DNA from 2 places in the Streptomyces sp. NPDC004610 genome. Region 1 is predicted to be linked to the other one. Evidence: riboswitches for the same ligand, from Rfam matches in the RefSeq annotation. Region 1 holds a riboswitch; the other holds the start of a gene.
What was found. Region 1 has a riboswitch for S-adenosylmethionine ahead of ABZX40_RS08620 (aminotransferase class V-fold PLP-dependent enzyme). Riboswitches for the same ligand answer to the same signal wherever they lie in the genome.
Positions count from the first base shown of each region.

Region 2: it holds a riboswitch for S-adenosylmethionine, as region 1 does, so the genes downstream of both, thrC (threonine synthase) here and ABZX40_RS08620 (aminotransferase class V-fold PLP-dependent enzyme) in region 1, are expected to answer to the same signal.

Region 1 covers NZ_JBEXLA010000006.1:124,094-134,037, forward strand. Annotated here, with positions in the region: gene ABZX40_RS08585 (Ig-like domain-containing protein) at 1-270, shown strand, start outside; gene ABZX40_RS08590 (hypothetical protein) at 350-751, opposite strand; gene ABZX40_RS08595 (heme-copper oxidase subunit III) at 968-1,588, shown strand; gene ABZX40_RS08600 (c-type cytochrome) at 1,666-2,478, shown strand; gene ABZX40_RS08605 (Rieske 2Fe-2S domain-containing protein) at 2,475-3,527, shown strand; gene ABZX40_RS08610 (cytochrome bc complex cytochrome b subunit) at 3,524-5,173, shown strand; gene trpD (anthranilate phosphoribosyltransferase) at 5,446-6,510, shown strand; SAM riboswitch class IV at 6,641-6,757, shown strand; gene ABZX40_RS08620 (aminotransferase class V-fold PLP-dependent enzyme) at 6,799-8,157, shown strand; gene ABZX40_RS08625 (glycerate kinase) at 8,112-9,305, opposite strand; gene ABZX40_RS08630 (SLC13 family permease) at 9,498-9,944, opposite strand, start outside.
Region 2 covers NZ_JBEXLA010000007.1:126,198-136,141, forward strand. Annotated here, with positions in the region: gene ABZX40_RS09990 (glucosyl-3-phosphoglycerate synthase) at 64-1,008, opposite strand; SAM riboswitch class I at 1,201-1,382, shown strand; gene thrC (threonine synthase) at 1,401-2,684, shown strand; gene ABZX40_RS10000 (MoaD/ThiS family protein) at 2,773-3,051, shown strand; gene ABZX40_RS10005 (cold-shock protein) at 3,440-3,643, shown strand; gene groL (chaperonin GroEL) at 4,028-5,650, shown strand; gene ABZX40_RS10015 (metallophosphoesterase) at 5,959-6,843, shown strand; gene ABZX40_RS10020 (MFS transporter) at 7,045-8,541, shown strand; gene ABZX40_RS10025 (hypothetical protein) at 9,020-9,589, opposite strand; gene ABZX40_RS10030 (PTS transporter subunit EIIC) at 9,586-9,944, opposite strand, start outside.

The DNA of each region.
Region 1 (9,944 bases):
TCCATCAGCGACCACGGCGTCCGCAACGTCAGCCACGGCTGCGTCGGGATGAGCACCGGCAACGCCGCCTGGTTCTTCGAGAACTTCGGCGAGGGCGATGTCGTCGAGGTCGTCAACTCATGGGGCGACTCGATGGAGCCGTTCGGCAACGGCTTCGGCGACTGGAACCTCGACTGGAAGGACTGGCGCACCGGCAGCGCCCTCCTGGGCGGCACCCCCGAGGGCCCGAAACCGGAGGACGCCCTGCGCCTGAGGCCGGAGCAGGCGTAAGGGCTTTCAGGGGCGCGGGGAACTGCGCGATCAGCCACAGCTTCCCCGCACCCGCCCGATCAGGCGACGGCCCCGCCCCTCAAGCGCTCTGCAACTTCCGATTCCGCAGCAGCGACGCCAGCGCGGAGGCGAACTCCACCGGCTCCACCGGCAGGGTCACCGCCGCGTCCGCCCGCGACCACGTCGCCAGCCACGCGTCCTGGGGCCGCCCCATCAGCAGCAGCACCGGCGGCGCCTCGAAGATCTCGTCCTTGAGCTGCCGGCACAGCCCCATGCCCCCCATGGGCACGGCCTCGCCGTCCAGCACGGCCACATCGATCCCGCCCCTGTCCAGCTCCTCCAGTACCGCCGCGGGCGTCGCGCACTCCAGGAACCGCACCGGTGGCACATCCGGCGCCGGCCGCCGGCCCGCGGCGAGCCGCACCTGCGCGCGGGTGGTGGAGTCGTCGCTGTAGACCAGCACGGTGGCGGTCGGCTGCATGCTTCCTCCGTGACTTCGGCGTGACCACGGGCGGCGGTGCCCGATGCCGCGGATGCTACTCCTTCCCCCACCCCGTCGACACCGGTGGGAACACCCCTTTGATCACCCGGCGAACCCCCGATGACGGCCGAACGATCGGCCATCCGGGCAGTACACACGCTGCGAACACTCCGAACGGCACCCCCCGGAGTGAGGGCGGGATAAGCGACCGACATAATGTCGGTCGTGGCGACAGCAACGACAGTAGAAACCGGGCACGCGCACCCGTCGGTCAATCGGCCGAACCTCACCAGCGTCGGAACCATCATCTGGTTGAGTTCCGAGCTGATGTTCTTCGCGGCCCTCTTCGCGATGTACTTCACCCTGCGATCGGTGACCGGCGCCGAATTCTGGACGGAGAAGGCTGACACCCTCAACTTCCCGTTCTCGGCCGCCAACACCACGATCCTGGTGCTCTCCTCCCTCACCTGTCAGCTCGGCGTGTTCGCCGCCGAGCGCGGTGATGTGAAGAAGCTCCGGATGTGGTTCATCGTCACCTTCATCATGGGTGCCGTCTTCATCGGCGGTCAGGTCACCGAGTACACCGAGCTGGTCAAGCACTACGGCCTCTCGCTCTCGTCCGACGCCTACGGCTCGGTCTTCTACCTGACCACCGGCTTCCACGGACTGCATGTGGCGGGCGGACTGATCGCCTTCCTGCTGGTCCTGGCCCGCACCTACGCGGCTCGGAGGTTCACCCATGAGCAGGCGACCGCGGCCATCGTCGTGTCCTACTACTGGCACTTCGTCGATGTCGTCTGGATCGGCCTCTTCGCCACGATCTACATGATCAAGTAGCCGGGCCCGTGCCCGGCGCACGCACCCGCATTCCAGAAGCAGCATCGACGCAGAAGATCCTGACACCGGGGTAATCCGTGAAAAAGCTCTCCGTACGACGACGCCATCCGCTGGCGGCGGTCGTCGTCCTACTCCTCGCGCTGGCGGCCACTGGGGGGCTGTACGCCACGTTCGCGCCCGCGGACAAGGCGCAGGCCGATACGACCGCCCAGTCCCTCGCCATCGAAGAGGGCAAGAAGCTCTACGCCGTCGGCTGCGCCAGCTGCCACGGCACCGGCGGTCAGGGCACCACCGACGGCCCCAGCCTGGTCGGGGTGGGGGCCGCGGCCGTCGACTTCCAGGTCGCCACCGGCCGGATGCCGGCCGCCACCTCGCAGGGCGTCCAGGTACCGAAGAAGAAGAACATCTACTCGCAGGCCGAGATCGACCAGCTCGCCGCGTACATCGCCTCCTTCGGCGCCGGCCCCGAGGTCCCGACCGAGGAGCAGTACGGGCCCCAGGGCGCGGACATCGCCGAGGGCGGGGAGCTGTTCCGCAACAACTGCGCGCAGTGCCACAACTTCACCGGCAAGGGCGGTGCCCTGACCAAGGGCAAGTACGCGCCGCCGCTGGACGACGTCGACCCCAAGCACATCTACGAGGCCATGCAGACCGGCCCGCAGAACATGCCGTCGTTCCCGGACACCACGCTGACGGAGCAGAACAAGAAGGACATCATCGCCTACCTCGACGCGGTCAACAGCTCCGACACCGAGAACCCGGGCGGTATGTCGCTGGGCGGTCTCGGACCGGTCGTCGAGGGCCTCTTCGCGTGGATCTTCGGCCTCGGCGCGCTGATCGCGGTCGCCGTCTGGGTCGCCGCTCGGACCGCAAAGGCCAAGAAGTCATGAGTAGCCAAGACATTCCAGAAGAGCACCTGCCGGCCGAGGCCGAGCACCACGCGCCCGCCGTGGCGGACGAGCAGAACCCGTTCGCCGACCCGGGCCTGCCCCCCCACGAGCCGCGTGTCCAGGACATCGACGAGCGGGCCGCCAAGCGCTCCGAGCGCGCGGTCGCCTTTCTCTTCACCCTGTCGATGCTGGCCACCGTCGGCTTCATCGCCTCCTATGTGGCGATCCCGAAGGAAAAGTCGATCTTCGTCTTTCCGATCGGGCACATCAACGCGCTGAACTTCGCCCTCGGGCTCACCCTCGGCGGCGCGCTGTTCCTGATCGGCGCGGGCGCGGTCCACTGGGCCCGCACCCTGATGTCGGACCACGAGATCGCCGACGAGCGGCACCCGATCGCGGCGGAGCCCGAGGTCAAGGCCAAGGTCCTGGCCGACTTCAAGCAGGGCGCCAAGGAATCCGCGCTCGGCCGCCGCAAGCTGCTCCGCAACACCATGTTCGGCGCGATGGCCCTCTTCCCGCTCTCCGGTGTGGTCCTGCTGCGCGACCTCGGCCCGCTGCCCGAGGACAAGCTCCGCCACACCCTGTGGAAGCGGGGCAAGCTCCTCGTCAACATGAACACCGACGAGCCGCTGCGTCCCTCGGACGTGGCCGTCGGCTCGCTCACGTTCTGCAAGCCCGAGGGCCTGGAGGAGCACGACCACGGCTTCCAGAACGAGATCGCCAAGGCCGCCCTGATGATCGTCCGCATCCAGCCGGACGACATCAAGGACGCCCGCGAGCTGGAGTGGTCGCACGACGGGATCGTGGCGTACTCCAAGATCTGCACCCACGTCGGCTGCCCGATCTCGCTGTACGAGCAGCAGACGCACCACGTGCTGTGCCCCTGCCACCAGTCCACCTTCGACCTCTCCGACGGTGCCCGGGTGATCTTCGGCCCCGCCGGTCACGCCCTGCCGCAGCTGCGCATCGGCGTGAACGACGAGGGCTACCTTGAGGCGCTCGGCGACTTCGAAGAGCCCGTCGGTCCTGCATTCTGGGAGCGCGGATGAGCACTACGAGTTCCACGACGACCACCGAGAACGAGGCCAGGCGGGGCAAGGCCCCCGCGGGCGAGCGCGTCGCCGACTGGGCGGACGGCCGGCTGGGGATCTACTCCCTGGCCAAGGCCAACATGCGCAAGATCTTCCCCGACCACTGGTCGTTCATGCTGGGTGAGATCTGCCTCTACAGCTTCATCATCATCATCCTGACCGGTGTCTATCTGACGCTGTTCTTCCAGCCGTCGATGGCCGAGGTCGAGTACCACGGCTCGTATGTGCCGCTCCAGGGACAGCTGATGTCCCAGGCGTTCGAGTCGACCATGCACATCTCCTTCGATGTGCGCGGCGGACTGCTCATCCGGCAGATCCACCACTGGGCGGCACTGATCTTCCTGGCCGGCATGTTCGTGCACATGATGCGCGTGTTCTTCACGGGCGCGTTCCGCAAGCCGCGTGAGATCAACTGGCTGTTCGGGTTCCTGCTCTTCGTCCTCGGCATGTTCACCGGTTTCACCGGCTACTCGCTCCCGGACGACCTGCTCTCCGGCACCGGTGTCCGCTTCACCCAGGGCGCGATCCTGGCCACGCCGATCGTCGGCACCTACATCTCGTTCTTCCTCTTCGGCGGGGAGTTCCCGGGGACCGACTTCGTCGCCCGGTTCTACTCGATCCACATCCTGCTGCTGCCGGGCATCATGCTCGGTCTGGTGGTCGCCCATCTGATCCTGGTCTTCTACCACAAGCACACGCAGTTCGCGGGCCCCGGAAAGACCAACAAGAACGTCGTCGGCATGCCGCTGCTGCCGGTCTACATGGCCAAGGCCGGAGGCTTCTTCTTCCTGGTCTTCGGTGTCATCGCGGCCATCGCGGCGATCGCGCAGATCAACCCGATCTGGGTGCTCGGCCCCTACCGGCCCGACATGGTGTCCACGGGCGCCCAGCCGGACTGGTACATGGGCTTCGCCGAGGGTCTGATCCGGTTCTTCCCCGGCTGGGAAGTGAACTTCTGGGGCCACACCCTGGTCCTCGGCGTGTTCATCCCGCTGGTGCTGTTCGGTGTGGTGCTGATGGCCATCGCGGTCTATCCGTTCATCGAGTCCTGGATCACCGGCGACAAGCGCGAGCACCACATCCTGGACCGTCCGCGCAACGCCCCGACGCGCACCGCGTTCGGCGTCGCCTGGATCACGATGTACATGATCACGCTGGTCGGTGGTGGCAACGACCTGTGGGCCACCCACTTCCAGCTGTCGATCAACGCGGTCACCTGGTTCGTCCGGATCGGGTTCTTCGCCGGACCGGTCATCGCGTTCATCATCACCAAGCGGATCTGCCTCGGCCTCCAGCGCCGGGACCGGGAGAAGGTGCTGCACGGCCGGGAGACCGGCACGATCAAGCGCCTGCCGCACGGTGAGTTCATCGAGGTCCATGAGCCGCTCAGCCAGGAGCAGCTGCACACCCTCACCGCGCACGAGCAGTACGAGCCGGCCCAGGTCGGCGCGGCGACCGACGAGAACGGCGTCGCCCGCAAGGTGAAGGCCCCGGACAAGCTCCGCGCCAAGCTCAGCAAGGCGTACTACGGGGAGGACTCCCAGATCACCAAGCCGACCGTCGAGGAGTACAAGGAGATCACGAGCGGCCACGGCCACCACTGATCGCCTCCGGCGCCACCGGCAACACATGCAGTACGTGCCACACCCGCGTCGCCACAGCCGAGGGCCCCGTTCCGGACACCGGAGCGGGGCCCTCGGCCTGTCCGTCGTGGGGTTCCGCGTGGGTCCCTCGCGGGGTCCCGCGCCGGGTCCGTCCGCCGGGTCCGTTGGGTGGACGGGGGGCGGGCGGCCGGGCCCGGCTGGATAGGGTGGACCCGCATCGAACAGACCCGTCCCCGCCCCTCCCGGCGCGGGACCACACCCAGGAGCGGCTTATGAGCGCTGTGCACCCCGCTGGAGGCGACACCGCGGCGGCCCGCTCCTGGCCCGACGTCCTGAACGCGCTGCTCTCCGGCCGTGACCAGAGCGCCGAGGACACCGCCTGGGCGATGGACCGCATCATGAGCGGCGAGGCGACCGACGCCCAGATCGCCGGGTTCGCGGTCGCCCTGCGAGCCAAGGGCGAGACCGTCGAGGAGATCACCGGCCTGGTCCGGACGATGTACGCGCACGCCAAGGTGATCGAGGTGCCCGGCCGCACGGTCGACATCGTCGGCACCGGCGGCGACGGCGCCAAGACCGTCAACATCTCCACGATGGCCTCCATCGTCGTCGCCGGGACCGGTGCCACGGTCGTCAAGCACGGCAACCGGGCCGCGTCCTCCGCGTCCGGCGCCTCCGACGTCCTGGAGAAGCTCGGGGTCAATCTGGAACTGACCCCGGCCCGGGTCGCCGAGGTCGCCCAGGAGGCCGGGATCACCTTCTGCTTCGCGATCAAGTTCCACCCCGCCCTGCGGTACGCCGGCGCGGCGCGCGGGCAGCTCGGGATCCGGACGGTGTTCAACATCCTCGGCCCCCTCACCAACCCGGCGAGGGTGCGCGCGCAGGCCGTCGGGGTCGCCGATCCCCGGATGTCGCCGGTGGTCGCCGGGGTCTTCGCCGAGCGGGGCAACTCCTCGCTGGTGTTCCGGGGGGACGACGGGCTCGACGAGCTGACCGTCACCTCGACGTCCCGGGTATGGGTGGTACGGGACGGGAAGGTTACGGAGGAGACCTTCGATCCCCGGGATGTGGGGATCGAACTGGTGCCGGTGGAGGCGCTGCGGGGCGGGGATCCCTCGTTCAACGCGGGGGTGGCGTTGCGGGTGCTGGAAGGGGAGCGGGGGGCCGTGCGGGACGCGGTGGTGCTGAACGCGGCGGCTGCGCTGGTGGCTCTTGAGCCGACGTCTGCTCCGCTGGTGGAGCAGATTCGGGTGGGGATGGAGAAGGCGGCGGCGGCGATTGACTCCGGGGCGGCGAGGGCTGTGCTGGAGCGGTGGGTGGCTGCGAGTAATTCGTAGCCGGTCGGGTGCGGGTGGGTGGGGGCTGGTCGCGCAGTTCTCCGCGCCCCTAGAAGCCTTGCGGCTCCCCTCGGTTCAGGATCTGGGGGGAGTTGCGCTTTCTTCGATCGGTCGCGTAGGTTTTCGAGCAGGTCATGAGTGACAGCCATCAGGCCCCGGCCGGCTGTCCGGCAACCCTCCGTCCGTGGCGGGGTGCCCCGGGTGAAGACCAGGCCGTAGGCAGCGAGGTCTGCGGCAAGCGCGGACCCCTCGCGTCACCAGGGGTCCTGGTCGTCGAGGAGTGGGCCCATGTCCGTCGCCACCACCACCGCCGTTTGCGAGCCGCTGCCGGTTCTCGGCCGGGACGTCACCGTGCCGCTCGTCACCGGGGGCGAGGTCACCTACGCCGCGCTCGACTACGCCGCCAGCGCACCCGCGCTCCAGCGGGTGTGGGACGACGTCGCCGCGTACGCGCCCTACTACGGCAGCGTGCACCGGGGGGCCGGGTATCTCTCGCAGCTGTCGACCGATCTGTTCGAGAACGCCCGCGCCACCGTCGCCGCCTTCCTCGGGTGCCGGGAGGGTGACCAGGTGGTGTTCACCCGGTCCACCACCGACTCGCTCAATCTGCTCGCCGCCGCGCTGCCCGACGGCTGCCAGGTCTTCGTCTTCGAGACCGAGCACCACGCCTCCCTGCTGCCCTGGAAGGACGCCCGCGTCACCTACCTGGACGCCCCGCGCACCCCGGCCCAGGCCGTCGAGACCCTGGAGCGGGCCCTCGCCGCCCGGGACCCGCACGGCCCCGCCCTGGTCTGTGTCACCGGCGCCTCCAATGTCACCGGCGAGCTGTGGCCGGTACGGGAGCTGACCGCCGCCGCCCACGCCCACGGCGCCCGGATCGTCCTGGACGCCGCCCAGCTCGCCCCGCACCACCCCGTCTCGCTCACCGACCTGGACGTCGACTGGGTCGCCTTCTCCGGCCACAAGCTGTACGCCCCCTTCGGCTCCGGCGTCCTGGCCGGCCGCGCCGACTGGCTGACCGCCGCCGAGCCCTACCTCGCCGGTGGCGGCGCCAGCCGCAAGGTCACCCGGCGCGAGGACGGGGGAGTGGACGTCGAGTGGCACGACAGCGCCGCCCGCCACGAGGCCGGGTCGCCCAACGTCATCGGCGCCTACTCCATCGCCTCCGCCTGCGCCGCCCTCACCGAGGCCGGGTTCGACACCCTCGTCGCCCGTGAGCGGCACCTCATCGACACCGTACGGGCCGGGCTGGCCGGGATCCCCGAGGTGCGGGTGCTGTCGCTGTTCGGGGACGACGCCCCCCGCGTCGGGGTGATCTCCTTCGTCGTCGACGGCTGGAACAGCTCCCACTTCGCCGCCGCGCTCTCCGCCGAGTACGGCATCGGCGTCCGCGACGGGCTGTTCTGCGCCCACCCGCTGGTGCGCACCCTGCTCGGCAGCGACCCGCAGTCCCAGGGCGAGTGCGGCGCCCCGGAGGCCGCGCCCGGCGAGAAGTCCCTCAACGCCATCCGGGTCAGTTTTGGCGCCGGCACCCCCGACGAGCACATCGAGCGCTTCGTCCGCGCCGTGGGCGAACTGGTCGCCGACGGCGCCCGCTGGAACTACCGCACGGTCGACGGCCGCTGCGTCCCCGACACCTCCGCCTGAACCGGCAGCCGGGCCCCCAGCACCACCATCCGCAGCGCCCGCTCGGTGGCGTCGGTGAGCAGCTCCGCCGCCCGCACCAGCGCCTCCGCCAGCGCCATCGGGGCGGGCATGATGCCATGGCAGGCGTCCACGCCCGGTACGTCACCGGCACCCTTGCCGAGGGTGCCGGCCAGCGCCAGCACGGGACGGCCGGAGAGCTTGGCGCGGCGGGCCACCTCGCCCGGCACCTTGCCGCGCCGGGTCTGCTCGTCGAGGGCGCCCTCGGCGGTCAGCACCAGATCGGCGCGGGCGAGACGGGCGTCCAGGTCGAGATGGTCCAGCAGCACCTCGAAGCGCGGCAGCAGCCGGGCCCCCAGCGCCGCCAGCCCGGCCCCGAGCCCGCCCGAGGCGCCGGTGCCCGCCCCGGACCGCAGATCGACCGTGCCCGGCCCGAGATCGCGGCGCAGCAGATACGCCCAGCGCTCCAGCCCCTCCGACAGCCGCTCGACCTGCGCCGGGGTGGCCCCCTTCTGCGGCCCGAACACCCGGGCCACGCCCCGCTCCCCGCACAGCACGTTGTACGGGTTGCAGGCGACCAGGATCTCGGTCCGGGCCAGCCGGGGATCCAGCCCCCGCCCGTCGATCCGGTGGAGCCGCACCAACTCCCCGCCACCGGGCGCCAGCTCGAACCCATCGGCGTCCAGCAGCCGCGCTCCGAGCGCCTGGAGCGCGCCCGCGCCCCCGTCCGAGGTCCCCGAGTCCCCGCAGCCGACGACGATCCGCTCCACCCCGATGTCCAGCGCGGCCCGGATCAGCTCGCCCACCCCGTAGGTCGTCGTGGCCCCCGGGTCCCGCAGACTGGCCGGCACCAGCGACAGCCCGGCGACGGCCGCCATCTCCACGACGGCGGTACGCCCGGAGTCCAGCAGCGCGAAATGGGTGCCGACGCTCTCCCCGAGCGGCCCGGTGGCCGACAGCGCGACCAGCCGCCCACCGCCCGCCGAGGCCAGCGCGCGAGCGGTCCCCTCCCCACCGTCCACCAGCGGAATCAGATCCACCTCGGCCTCCGGCAACACCCGCCGCACCCCGGCCCCGATGGCCTCGGCAGCGGCCTGAGCGGACAACGACTCCTTGAACCCACTGGGGGCAACAGCAATACGGGAGAGCATCAGAGGGCTCCTCAGAGATAGGGGGAAGGGGGAACGCCCGTCTTTCACGGGGGCGGTCCCTGGTCGACAGGGGGAGGGGCAGCGCCCCGTCTTTCAGGGGCGCGGGGCTGTGTTGATATGCGGCTCCGCCGCGTGGGCGCGACCAGCCATAACGAACTCGCAGCCGCGCACAGCAGGTCCACGAACGGAGTGTTATCGCAACGGCACCCCCATCACCGGCCACACCACCACCGCGAACACCAGCACCAACACCGCGGTCAACGGCGCCAGAAACGCCGAAAGCCTCAGCAGATCCCGGGGCGTGTACGTGGCAACCCCCGGTACCTCCGCGAACAACGCGACCGGCTTCGCCGACGCCGGAAGCGTGTGGCAGAACCCCGCCGCCGCCGTCGACGCCAACGCCGCCGCGACCGGATTCACCCCCACCCCCACCGCCGCCGCCACCACCAGCGGCACCAGCACGGACGACCGCGCCGACCGCGACTGAAGCACCAGATGCGCCGCCGTGCTGATCGCGATCACCGCCGCGAGGAACACCTCCGGCCCCACCCCCGTCGGCAGCCCGGACACCAGCCACTTCGCCGCGCCCGAGTCGGACAGCGCGACCCCCATCGCCATGGTCGCCGCCATGAACAGCAA
Region 2 (9,944 bases), on a different contig from region 1:
AAACGTACGGTTCCGGCACATGCCCATCCGCCGTATACGGCCACCCCGTCACATCGTCGCTGCTCACGCCACCTTTCGGGCCGCGTACTCGGCGATCTCCGCCATCGGCGGGCGCTCCTCGGTGTCCACCGAGTACGTCCGCGCCTCGAAGCCGTCCTCACCCCGCTCGAACTGGGTGATCGCCGGCCGGACCAGATGGCCGCGGGCCAGTCTGAGCTGCGCGGTGCGGTAGATCGCGGCGGCCATCCGGCCGAGCGCCTGCCCGTCCTGGTGCCGGTGCTTGCGCACCCCCACATCGACCTGCGCGAGCGCGTCCAGGCCGACCAGGTGCAGCGAGTCCACCAGCATGCCCAGCTCGACCCCGTACCCGACCGGGAAGGGCAGCTGCTCCAGCAGCGAGCGGCGGGCCGCGTACTCGCCGCCCAGCGGCTGGACGAACCCGGCCAGCTGCGGCCAGTGCAGATTCAGCAGCGGGCGGGCCATCAGCTCGGTCACCCGGCCGCCCTGCCCGGCCGCCCCGGCCAGCGGACGGTCGTACATCCCCTTGACCAGATCGACGCCCGGCTCGGTGAGCAGCGGGCCGACGATGCCGGAGACGAAGTCGGACGAGAAGTCCCGCAGGTCGGCGTCGATGAAGCAGACGATGTCGCCGCCGGTGACCAGCAGCGACCGCCACAACACCTCGCCCTTGCCGGGGACGGCCGGGATACGGGGCAGGATCGAGTCACGGTGCACCACCCGGGCGCCGGCGGCGGCGGCCACCTCGGCGGTGCGGTCGGTGGAGCCGGAGTCCACGACGACGATCTCGTCGACGAGCGGGACCCGCTCCATCAGGTCGTGGCGGATGACCGTGACGATGTCGCCGACGGTCGCCTCCTCGTTCAGCGCGGGCAGCACCACGCTGACCGACTGGCCGGTGGCGCGCTTGGCGGCCATGATGCGATGGAGCGGGCGGTCGGACAGGGACCAGGTGCGGGTCATCAGCCAGCGCTCGACTTCTTCCACCACGGTCTGCGGCTCCTCACTGTTCGGACCACTAGGGGGCGTCTCGCGCCCGTATGTGATCCATCTCGCGGTTCGGACGACTATCTCAACTGTGCTGGCCTTCGGTTACAGTCTTGAACAACGCTGATGACCATCGCATGTCGGGGGTCCGCAGCATCCACAACCGCTCAGACAACCGCATGAACAACCACATATTGCTCATCCAGAGGGGCAGAGGGAAACGGCCCGATGAAGCCCCGGCAACCCTCCAGCCGGTCTCGTAGCGATCAGTCCACCGACGGTTTCGGTGTGACGTCACGATCGTCTCCGCGAGGCTCCCGGCTAGGGAAGGTGCCAAATCCGTCTCACGGCGAGATGCGTCGTGGGAAAGATGAGGAGAAAGGGCCTCGCCTCACATGGCTGTGCAGACTGTCGCCAATACCGCGCATTCCATCGTCGATCTCGGACCCGCCGCAGCGCTCTCCTGTCGTGAATGCGGCCATCGCGTCCCGCTCGGCCCGCTCTTCGCCTGCGAGGAGTGTTTCGGCCCGCTGGAGATCGCTTATGACTTCTCGGGCTACGACACCGAGGAACTCCGCGAGCGGATCACCGCGGGCCCCGCGAACATCTGGCGCTACGCCCCCCTGCTGCCGGTCCCGGCGGATGTGGCGGACAAGCCCAATCTGAACCCCGGCTGGACCAATCTCGTCCAGGCCGACAACCTCGCCCGCGAGCTGGGCATCACCGGCCCCCTCTACGTCAAGGACGACTCCGGGAACCCCACCCACTCCTTCAAGGACCGGGTCGTCGCCCAGGCCCTGGAGGCGGCCCGCGCCTTCGGCTTCACCACCCTGTCCTGCTCCTCCACCGGCAATCTGGCCGGCGCGGTGGGCGCCGCCGCCGCCCGCGCCGGATTCCGCTCCTGCGTCTTCATCCCGCACGACCTGGAGCAGGGCAAGATCGTCATGGCCGCGGTCTACGGCGGCCAGCTCGTCGGCATCGACGGCAACTACGACGACGTGAACCGTTTCTGCTCCGAGCTGATCGGCGACCCGGTCGGCGAGGGCTGGGGCTTCGTCAACGTCAATCTGCGGCCCTACTACGCCGAGGGCTCCAAGACCCTGGCGTACGAGATCTGTGAGCAGCTCGGGTGGCGGCTGCCCGACCAGCTCGTGGTGCCGATCGCCTCCGGCTCCCAGCTCACCAAGATCGACAAGGGGCTGAAGGAGCTGATCGCGCTCGGGCTGGTCGAGGACCGCCCCTACAAGATCTTCGGCGCCCAGGCCGAGGGCTGCTCGCCGGTGTCGGCCGCGTTCAAGGCCGGGCACGACGTGGTGCGCCCGCAGAAGCCGAACACCATCGCCAAGTCGCTGGCCATCGGGAACCCGGCGGACGGCCCGTATGTGCTGGACATCGCGCGGCGGACCGGGGGAGCGGTGGAGGACGTCAACGACGCGCAGGTGGTCGACGCGATCCGGCTGCTGGCCCGCACGGAGGGGATCTTCGCGGAGACGGCGGGCGGGGTGACCGTCGGGGTGACGAAGAAGCTGGTCGAGAACGGGGTGCTGGATCCCTCGCTGACGACGGTCGTGCTCAATACCGGGGATGGGCTGAAGACGTTGGACGCGGTGGCGGACACGGGGCTGACGGCGACGATTCGGCCCAGTCTGGAGTCGTTCCGCGACGCCGGGCTCGCATAGATCGTTGTTGTTCGTCTGCGGGCCGGTGGGGCTCGGTCGCGCAGTTCTCCCGCGCCCCCAGTAGGTATCCCATTCCGGAGGTTTCAACATGAGCGTCAGTGTCCGCATCCCCACCATTCTCCGCACGTACACCGGTGGAGCCGCCGAGGTGAGCGCCGAGGGAGCGACCCTCGGAGAGGTCATCGCCGATCTGGAGGCCAAGCACACCGGGATCGCCGCCCGGGTGCTGGATGATCAGGGCAAGTTGCGGCGGTTCGTCAATGTGTACGTCAATGATGATGATGTGCGCTTCGAGCAGGGGCTGGAGACGGCCACGCCCGACGGTGCCGGGGTCTCGATCATTCCCGCCGTGGCCGGCGGCTGCTGAGTTACGCACTGTTCTTTCAATTGCCCCCTCCGTGAGAGAAACGGAGGGGGCAATTCTGCATGGTTAGACGCGGTAGAGTTGGGGAACCGCTGCTGTTCGCGTTCTGAAGCAGCGATGAGAAGTAGCCAAAGTGTGAGGCTTCTTTGCGTCTTTAGTTCTCTTTGTCTGGCCCGACTTGCCCCGAACTCTGGGGAATTCTCCAGAAATTCCCGACCGGTCCTGCCCGGATTTCTCGTCCGATTGACCTGTTGCAGACGGCAGTTGGGCAGATACATTCAGCCGCGGTCGACGCGTTCCGGCGCACGCCCCCAACCCATCGGGGTGCGAGGTATGACCCGGATCCGCGAAGTGTGGATCTGTGCAAGGGCCAGTAATAGGGGAGTTAGGCATGGCTCAGGGCACCGTCAAGTGGTTCAACGCGGAGAAGGGGTACGGCTTCATCGCGGTCGACGGTGGTGCGGACGTCTTCGTCCATTACAGCGCCATTCAGATGGACGGATACCGCACCCTGGAAGAGGGCCAGCGGGTCGAGTTCGAGATCTCGCAGGGCCAGAAGGGCCCGCAGGCCGATATGGTTCGCGTCACCGCCTGAAACGTTTCTGGTACGGAAGGGCCCGCATCCACCTGGGTGCGGGCCCTTCCGGCTGTCCTGGAGGGCCCCGGGAGGACTGCGGAGGGGCTGCGGGGAGACTCCGAAGGGGCCCCGGGAGGGCTCCGGGAGGGCTCGGGGAGGGTTCCGGGAGGGCTGCGGGAGGTGCCCGTCCCCGCTCGGCGGATCATGGCAGGCGCTTGCACTCTCCTAGGGCGAGTGCTAATCATTGGCGTTAGCACTCTGAAGGTGAGAGTGACAACGAAGGACCGGGTCGGTGAGGCCGCAAGCCGGGTGGGGCAAGGAACCACGAGGCAGGCGCGCCGTCCGTCGCGGGCGCGGGCGCGGTCCGAAGAATCACCCCCAGTCCTGGAGGGACCACTTCACATGGCCAAGATCATCGCGTTCGACGAGGAGGCGCGGCGCGGCCTTGAGCGCGGGATGAACCAGCTCGCCGACGCCGTCAAGGTCACCCTCGGCCCCAAGGGCCGCAACGTCGTCCTTGAGAAGAAGTGGGGCGCCCCCACGATCACCAACGATGGTGTCTCCATCGCCAAGGAGATCGAGCTCGAAGACCCGTACGAGAAGATCGGCGCCGAGCTGGTCAAGGAAGTAGCCAAGAAGACGGACGACGTCGCCGGTGACGGCACGACGACGGCTACGGTCCTGGCCCAGGCGCTGGTCAAGGAGGGTCTGCGCAACGTCGCCGCGGGCGCCAACCCGATGGCCCTCAAGCGCGGTATCGAGAAGGCCGTCGAGGCCGTCTCCGGTGCGCTGCTCGACCAGGCCAAGGAGGTCGAGACCAAGGAGCAGATCGCCTCCACGGCCTCCATCTCCGCCGCCGACACCCAGATCGGCGAGCTGATCGCCGAGGCCATGGACAAGGTCGGCAAGGAAGGCGTCATCACCGTCGAGGAGTCCCAGACCTTCGGTCTGGAGCTCGAACTGACGGAGGGCATGCGCTTCGACAAGGGCTACATCTCCGCCTACTTCGCCACCGACATGGAGCGCATGGAGGCGTCGCTGGAGGACCCGTACATCCTCATCGCGAACTCCAAGATCTCCAACGTCAAGGACCTGCTCCCGCTCCTGGAGAAGGTCATGCAGTCGGGCAAGCCGCTGCTGATCATCGCCGAGGACGTCGAGGGCGAGGCCCTGTCGACCCTGGTCGTCAACAAGATCCGCGGCACCTTCAAGTCCGTCGCGGTCAAGGCGCCGGGCTTCGGTGACCGCCGCAAGGCGATGCTGAACGACATCGCGATCCTCACCGGCGGCGAGGTGATCTCCGAGGAGGTCGGTCTCAAGCTGGAGAACACGACCCTGGACCTGCTCGGGCGGGCCCGCAAGGTCGTCATCACCAAGGACGAGACCACGATCGTCGACGGCGCCGGGTCCTCGGACCAGGTCGCCGGCCGGGTCAACCAGATCCGCGCCGAGATCGAGAACTCCGACTCCGACTACGACCGCGAGAAGCTCCAGGAGCGCCTGGCGAAGCTCGCGGGCGGCGTGGCCGTCATCAAGGCCGGTGCCGCGACCGAGGTGGAGCTCAAGGAGCGCAAGCACCGTATCGAGGACGCCGTGCGCAACGCCAAGGCGGCCGTCGAGGAGGGCATCGTCGCCGGTGGTGGCGTGGCCCTGCTCCAGGCTTCCTCGGTCTTCGAGAAGCTGGAGCTGGAGGGTGACGAGGCGACCGGCGCGGCTGCGGTCAAGCTCGCGCTGGAGGCTCCGCTGAAGCAGATCTCCGTCAACGCCGGTCTTGAGGGCGGCGTCGTGGTGGAGAAGGTCCGCAACCTCACCCCGGGTCACGGTCTCAACGCCGCGACCGGTGAGTACGTGGACATGATCGCCGAGGGCATCATCGACCCGGCGAAGGTGACGCGCTCGGCGCTTCAGAACGCCGCGTCGATCGCCGCGCTGTTCCTCACCACGGAGGCGGTCATCGCCGACAAGCCGGAGAAGGCCGCGGCGCCTGCGGGTGGCGGTATGCCGGGTGGTGACATGGACTTCTGATCGGCTGCTGTCGATCACGTCCTTCGGTTCGAGGGCGGCACGTTCCGGGAGACCGGGGTGCCGCCCTTGGGCGTTTTCGGGGGGTGGGTGCGGGCCGGTGGGGCTTGTTCGCGCAGTTCCCCGCGCCCCTGAAAGCAGGGCGTGAGCGCCAGGGCCTTTAGGGGCGCGGGGAACTGCGCGATCAGCCCCCACCGGCCCGCACTCGAAAAACCCGCCCGGCAGACCCCGTCAATCCCCCCGCTCCCCACAACGGGGTACTTCTGTTCATACGCCCCACGCGGACGCGTCCACGTCGCTAGCGTGCCGCCATGCGGATCCTCCATCTGTCCGACACTCATATCGAGCGGATCGCCGGACCCAACCGGCACGGCGTCGACGCCACCGAATCGTTGCGGCTGATGCTCGGCGAGCTGCGACATCAGCGCGGGGTCGACGCGATGATCGTCACCGGGGACATCGCTGACGACGGCGCGGTGGAGTCGTACACCCTGGCGAGGGAGCTGATCGGGGGGTTCGCGGCGCGGCTCGGGGTGCCGTTGTTCTTCACCACCGGCAATCACGACGACCGCGCCGCCTTCGGGAAGGTCCTCGGCAGCGGGCATCTCGCGGTCGACGGCTCGGACGCGGCAAAAACGGTCCTCTCCTCCGCCGAGGGCGAGAAGGCCGCGGTCAGCGTGGTGCGCGGCTACCGGTTCATCACCCTGGACTCCCTGATCCCCGGCCAGGTCTACGGCGGTCTCAGCGACGCCCAGCTCGACTGGCTGAACGATCTGCTGCGCACCACCGCCGAGCGGGGCACGATCGTCGCCTTCCACCATCCGCCGATCGCCATGGACGTCGACACCCAGCGCGCCTTCGGGCTGCGCAATCCGCGTTCGCTGGCGGAGGTGCTGCGGGGCAGCGATGTCCGGGTGGTGCTGACCGGGCACTTCCATCTCCAGCTCCTCGGGCTGCTCGCCGCGATCCCGGTCTGGGTCGGCCCGGCGGTGGTGAACCGCATCGACCTCACCGCCCGCCCCGGCGCCGAGCGGGCCGTGCGGGGGGCGTCCGCGTCGGTGGTCGATGTCGGCGGGGCCGCGGGGCCGCTCTTCCACACCCTGCACGCCCGTGACCCGCGCGCCCACGAGACCGTCTACGAGCTGGACGAGGACCAGGTGCTGGATGTCATCGAGGCGCGGGGTTGGGTGCGGTAGCCCCTCCGGGGGGGGGAGAGAGAGAGGCTGCGAGCGGGGGCTTATGGGCCGGGGGCCTGCGGCGCGCTTTCCCTCGCCCCCGCCCTCGCTCTTGCCCCCGTCTCCGCCCCGATTCTGACCAGTGTTTCTTGAGTAACTCAAGCAAGTAAATTATCGTTGCCTCGGTCAATGATCTGGTGATGTTCCGACGGAGGCTCCGACATGTCCGACTCGCTCTCCCCCACCGCCGCGACCGGGGGCGCGGCACCGCCGCGGAGCATGGCCGTCGTCGTGGTCCTCGCCTTCAGCGGGATCGTCGTCGCGCTGATGCAGACGCTGGTCATCCCGATCGTCCCGGAGCTGCCGCGGCTGCTGGACGCGAACGCGTCCGACGCCGCCTGGGCCGTCACCGCCACCCTGCTCGCGGCGGCCGTGGCCACCCCGGTGATGGGGCGGCTCGGGGACATGTACGGCAAGCGGCGGATGCTGCTGGTGTCCGTGGCCCTGCTGGTCGCCGGGTCCGTCGTCGCCGCGCTCAGCGACTCGCTCGCCCCGATGCTCGTGGGCCGGGTGCTCCAGGGCCTGGCCTCCGGGGTGATCCCGCTCGGCATCAGCATCATGCGCGACGAACTGCCCGCCGAGCGGCTCGCCTCCGCCACCGCCATGATGAGCGCCTCGCTCGGCGTCGGCGGCGCCCTCGGACTGCCCGCCGCCGCCCTGATCGCCGACAACTTCGACTGGCACATCCTGTTCTGGGCCTCGGCGGTGCTCGGTGTGGTGGCCGGGGCGCTGGTGATCGCCCTCGTCCCGGAGTCGCCGGTGCGCACGGGCGGCCGGTTCGATGTGCCCGGTGCCGTCGGGGTGGCCGTGGGGCTGGTCTGTCTGCTGCTCGCGGTCTCCAAGGGCGCCGACTGGGGCTGGACGAGTGCCACCACGCTGGGGCTGTTCGCCGCCGCCGTGCTGGTGCTGCTGATGTGGGGGCGCTATGAGCTGCGCACCCGGGAGCCGCTGGTCGATCTGCGGTCCACCGTCCGCCGCCAGGTGCTGGTCACCAATCTCGCCTCGATCGCCGTCGGCCTCGCCATGTTCGCCATGTCCCTGGTGATGCCGCAGATCCTCCAGATGCCGGCCGCGACCGGCTACGGCCTCGGGCAGTCCATGCTGGCCGCCGGGCTGGTGATGGCCCCCTCCGGGCTGGTGATGATGGCCACCGCGCCCGTCTCCGCCCTGGTCACCAAGGCCAAGGGGCCCAAGGTGACCCTGATGGTCGGCGCGCTGATCGTGGCCGCCGGGTACGGGCTGAGCATCGCCCTGATGTCCGAGGTCTGGCACTTCGTGCTGGTGTCCTGTGTCATCGGCGCCGGGATCGGCTTCACCTACGGCTCGATGCCCGCGCTGATCATGGAGGCCGTGGAGCCGTCCGAGACCGCCGCCGCGAACAGCTTCAACACGCTCATGCGGTCCATCGGCACGTCCTTCGCCAGCGCGCTCGCCGGGGTGATCCTGGCCCAGATGACCACGTCGTTCGGGCCGGTCGCGCTGCCCTCGCGGGACGGCTTCCGTACGGTGCTCGCGGTCGGCGCGGGCGCGGCGCTGGTGGCCTTCGCGGTCGCCGCGTTCCTGCCCGCCCGGCGGGTGGTTCCCGTGGGGGCCACGACGCTGAAGGCGTCCTCGGCGGAGGAGGGCGGGGCCGAGGTGGAGGCCGTCCGAGAGGTGTGAGCCGCGGCGCCACCGGTTGCCGGGTGGCTCGGCCGGGAGGGGGACCGGCGGCTACCGGTTTTCGGAGGCTCGGTCGCGGGGGTGACCGGTGGCTACGGATTGCCCAGTGGCTCGGTCGGGAGGGGTGACCGGCGGCTACCGGTATCCCGGAGGCTCCGGTCGCGGGGGGTGACCGGCGCCACCGGTTGCCGGGTGGCTCGGTCGGGAGGGGTGACCGGCGGCTGCCGGTTTCCCGGTGGCTCGGTCGCGGGGGATGGCCGGTGGCTACGGATTCCCCGGTGGCTCGGTCGTGAGGGGGACCGGCGGCTGCCGGTTTCCCGGCGGCTCCGTCGTGGGGGATGACCGGCGGCTACCGGTTCTCCAGTGGCTCGGTCGGGAGGGGTGACCGGCGGCTACTGGTTGCCCGGTGGCTCGGTCGCGGGGGATGACCTGCGGCTACAGCTTGCCCGGCGGCTCGGTCGCGGGGGATGACCGGCGGTCACAGGTTGCCCAGTGGCTCGATGTCCGTGCGGATCGGGGTGCCCCAGACCCGTAGGACCTCGTAGTCGGTGAACTCGTGGACCAGGCGGTAGGCCGTCGCCGGGCGGGAGCCGCGGCGCTGGGCGGCGAGATACAGCTCCGCCTCGTGCCGGTCGCGGCGCGGGGTGCCGCACAGCTGCCACTCCTGCCCGTTCCACAGCTCCGGCAGCCAGCGCTGCTGGGGCTGCGGACGGTCGCCGCGCACCCCGTAGCGGGAGGGCGCGCCGGGGGCCGGGCCCGCCGGTCCCGCCGGGCCGTTGAACTCCGCGCGGCGGGCCGCCCGCCGTCGGGTCTCGCACAGCAGGCACAGATCCGGCGCGCTCTCGTCGACCGGGCCGCCCGGGTGCTCGGCGCACCGGGTCGTCGGCGCCGCCGCGGTGACGCCCTCCTCCAGCAGGTCCAGGGCGCGGCGCAGATCCCCGCGGATCTCGTGCAGCTTGGCGTCCGGGGTCGTCCCGGTCAGGGCGTCGCCGTGCTCACCGACGAGTCGGAGGGCACGGCCCAGGGAGGTGAGTTGGGCGTGGTTCATGGGTCCAGTGTCGTATGCCTCAGGCCGAAGGCGTACGTGGCGAGGAAACCGGCCGCGTAACCGGTGGCCAGGCCGCCCCCGTACACCGCCGCCGACGCCCCGAGGCCGTGGTTGCCGGCCAGCAGCGGGAAGAGGGCCCAGCCGGACGGGCCGATCGCGGTCGCGCCGACCTTCACCCCGAGCATCGCGAACACCCCGATGAACGCCCCGCCCGCCGCGCCGCCCACGCACGCCGTCAGGAAGGGGCGGCCGAGGGGGAGGGAGACGCCGTAGATCAGCGGCTCGCCGACGCCGAGCAGGCCCGCCGGGAGCGCGGATCTGATCGTCGTCCGCAAGGAGGTGTCGGCGCGCAGGC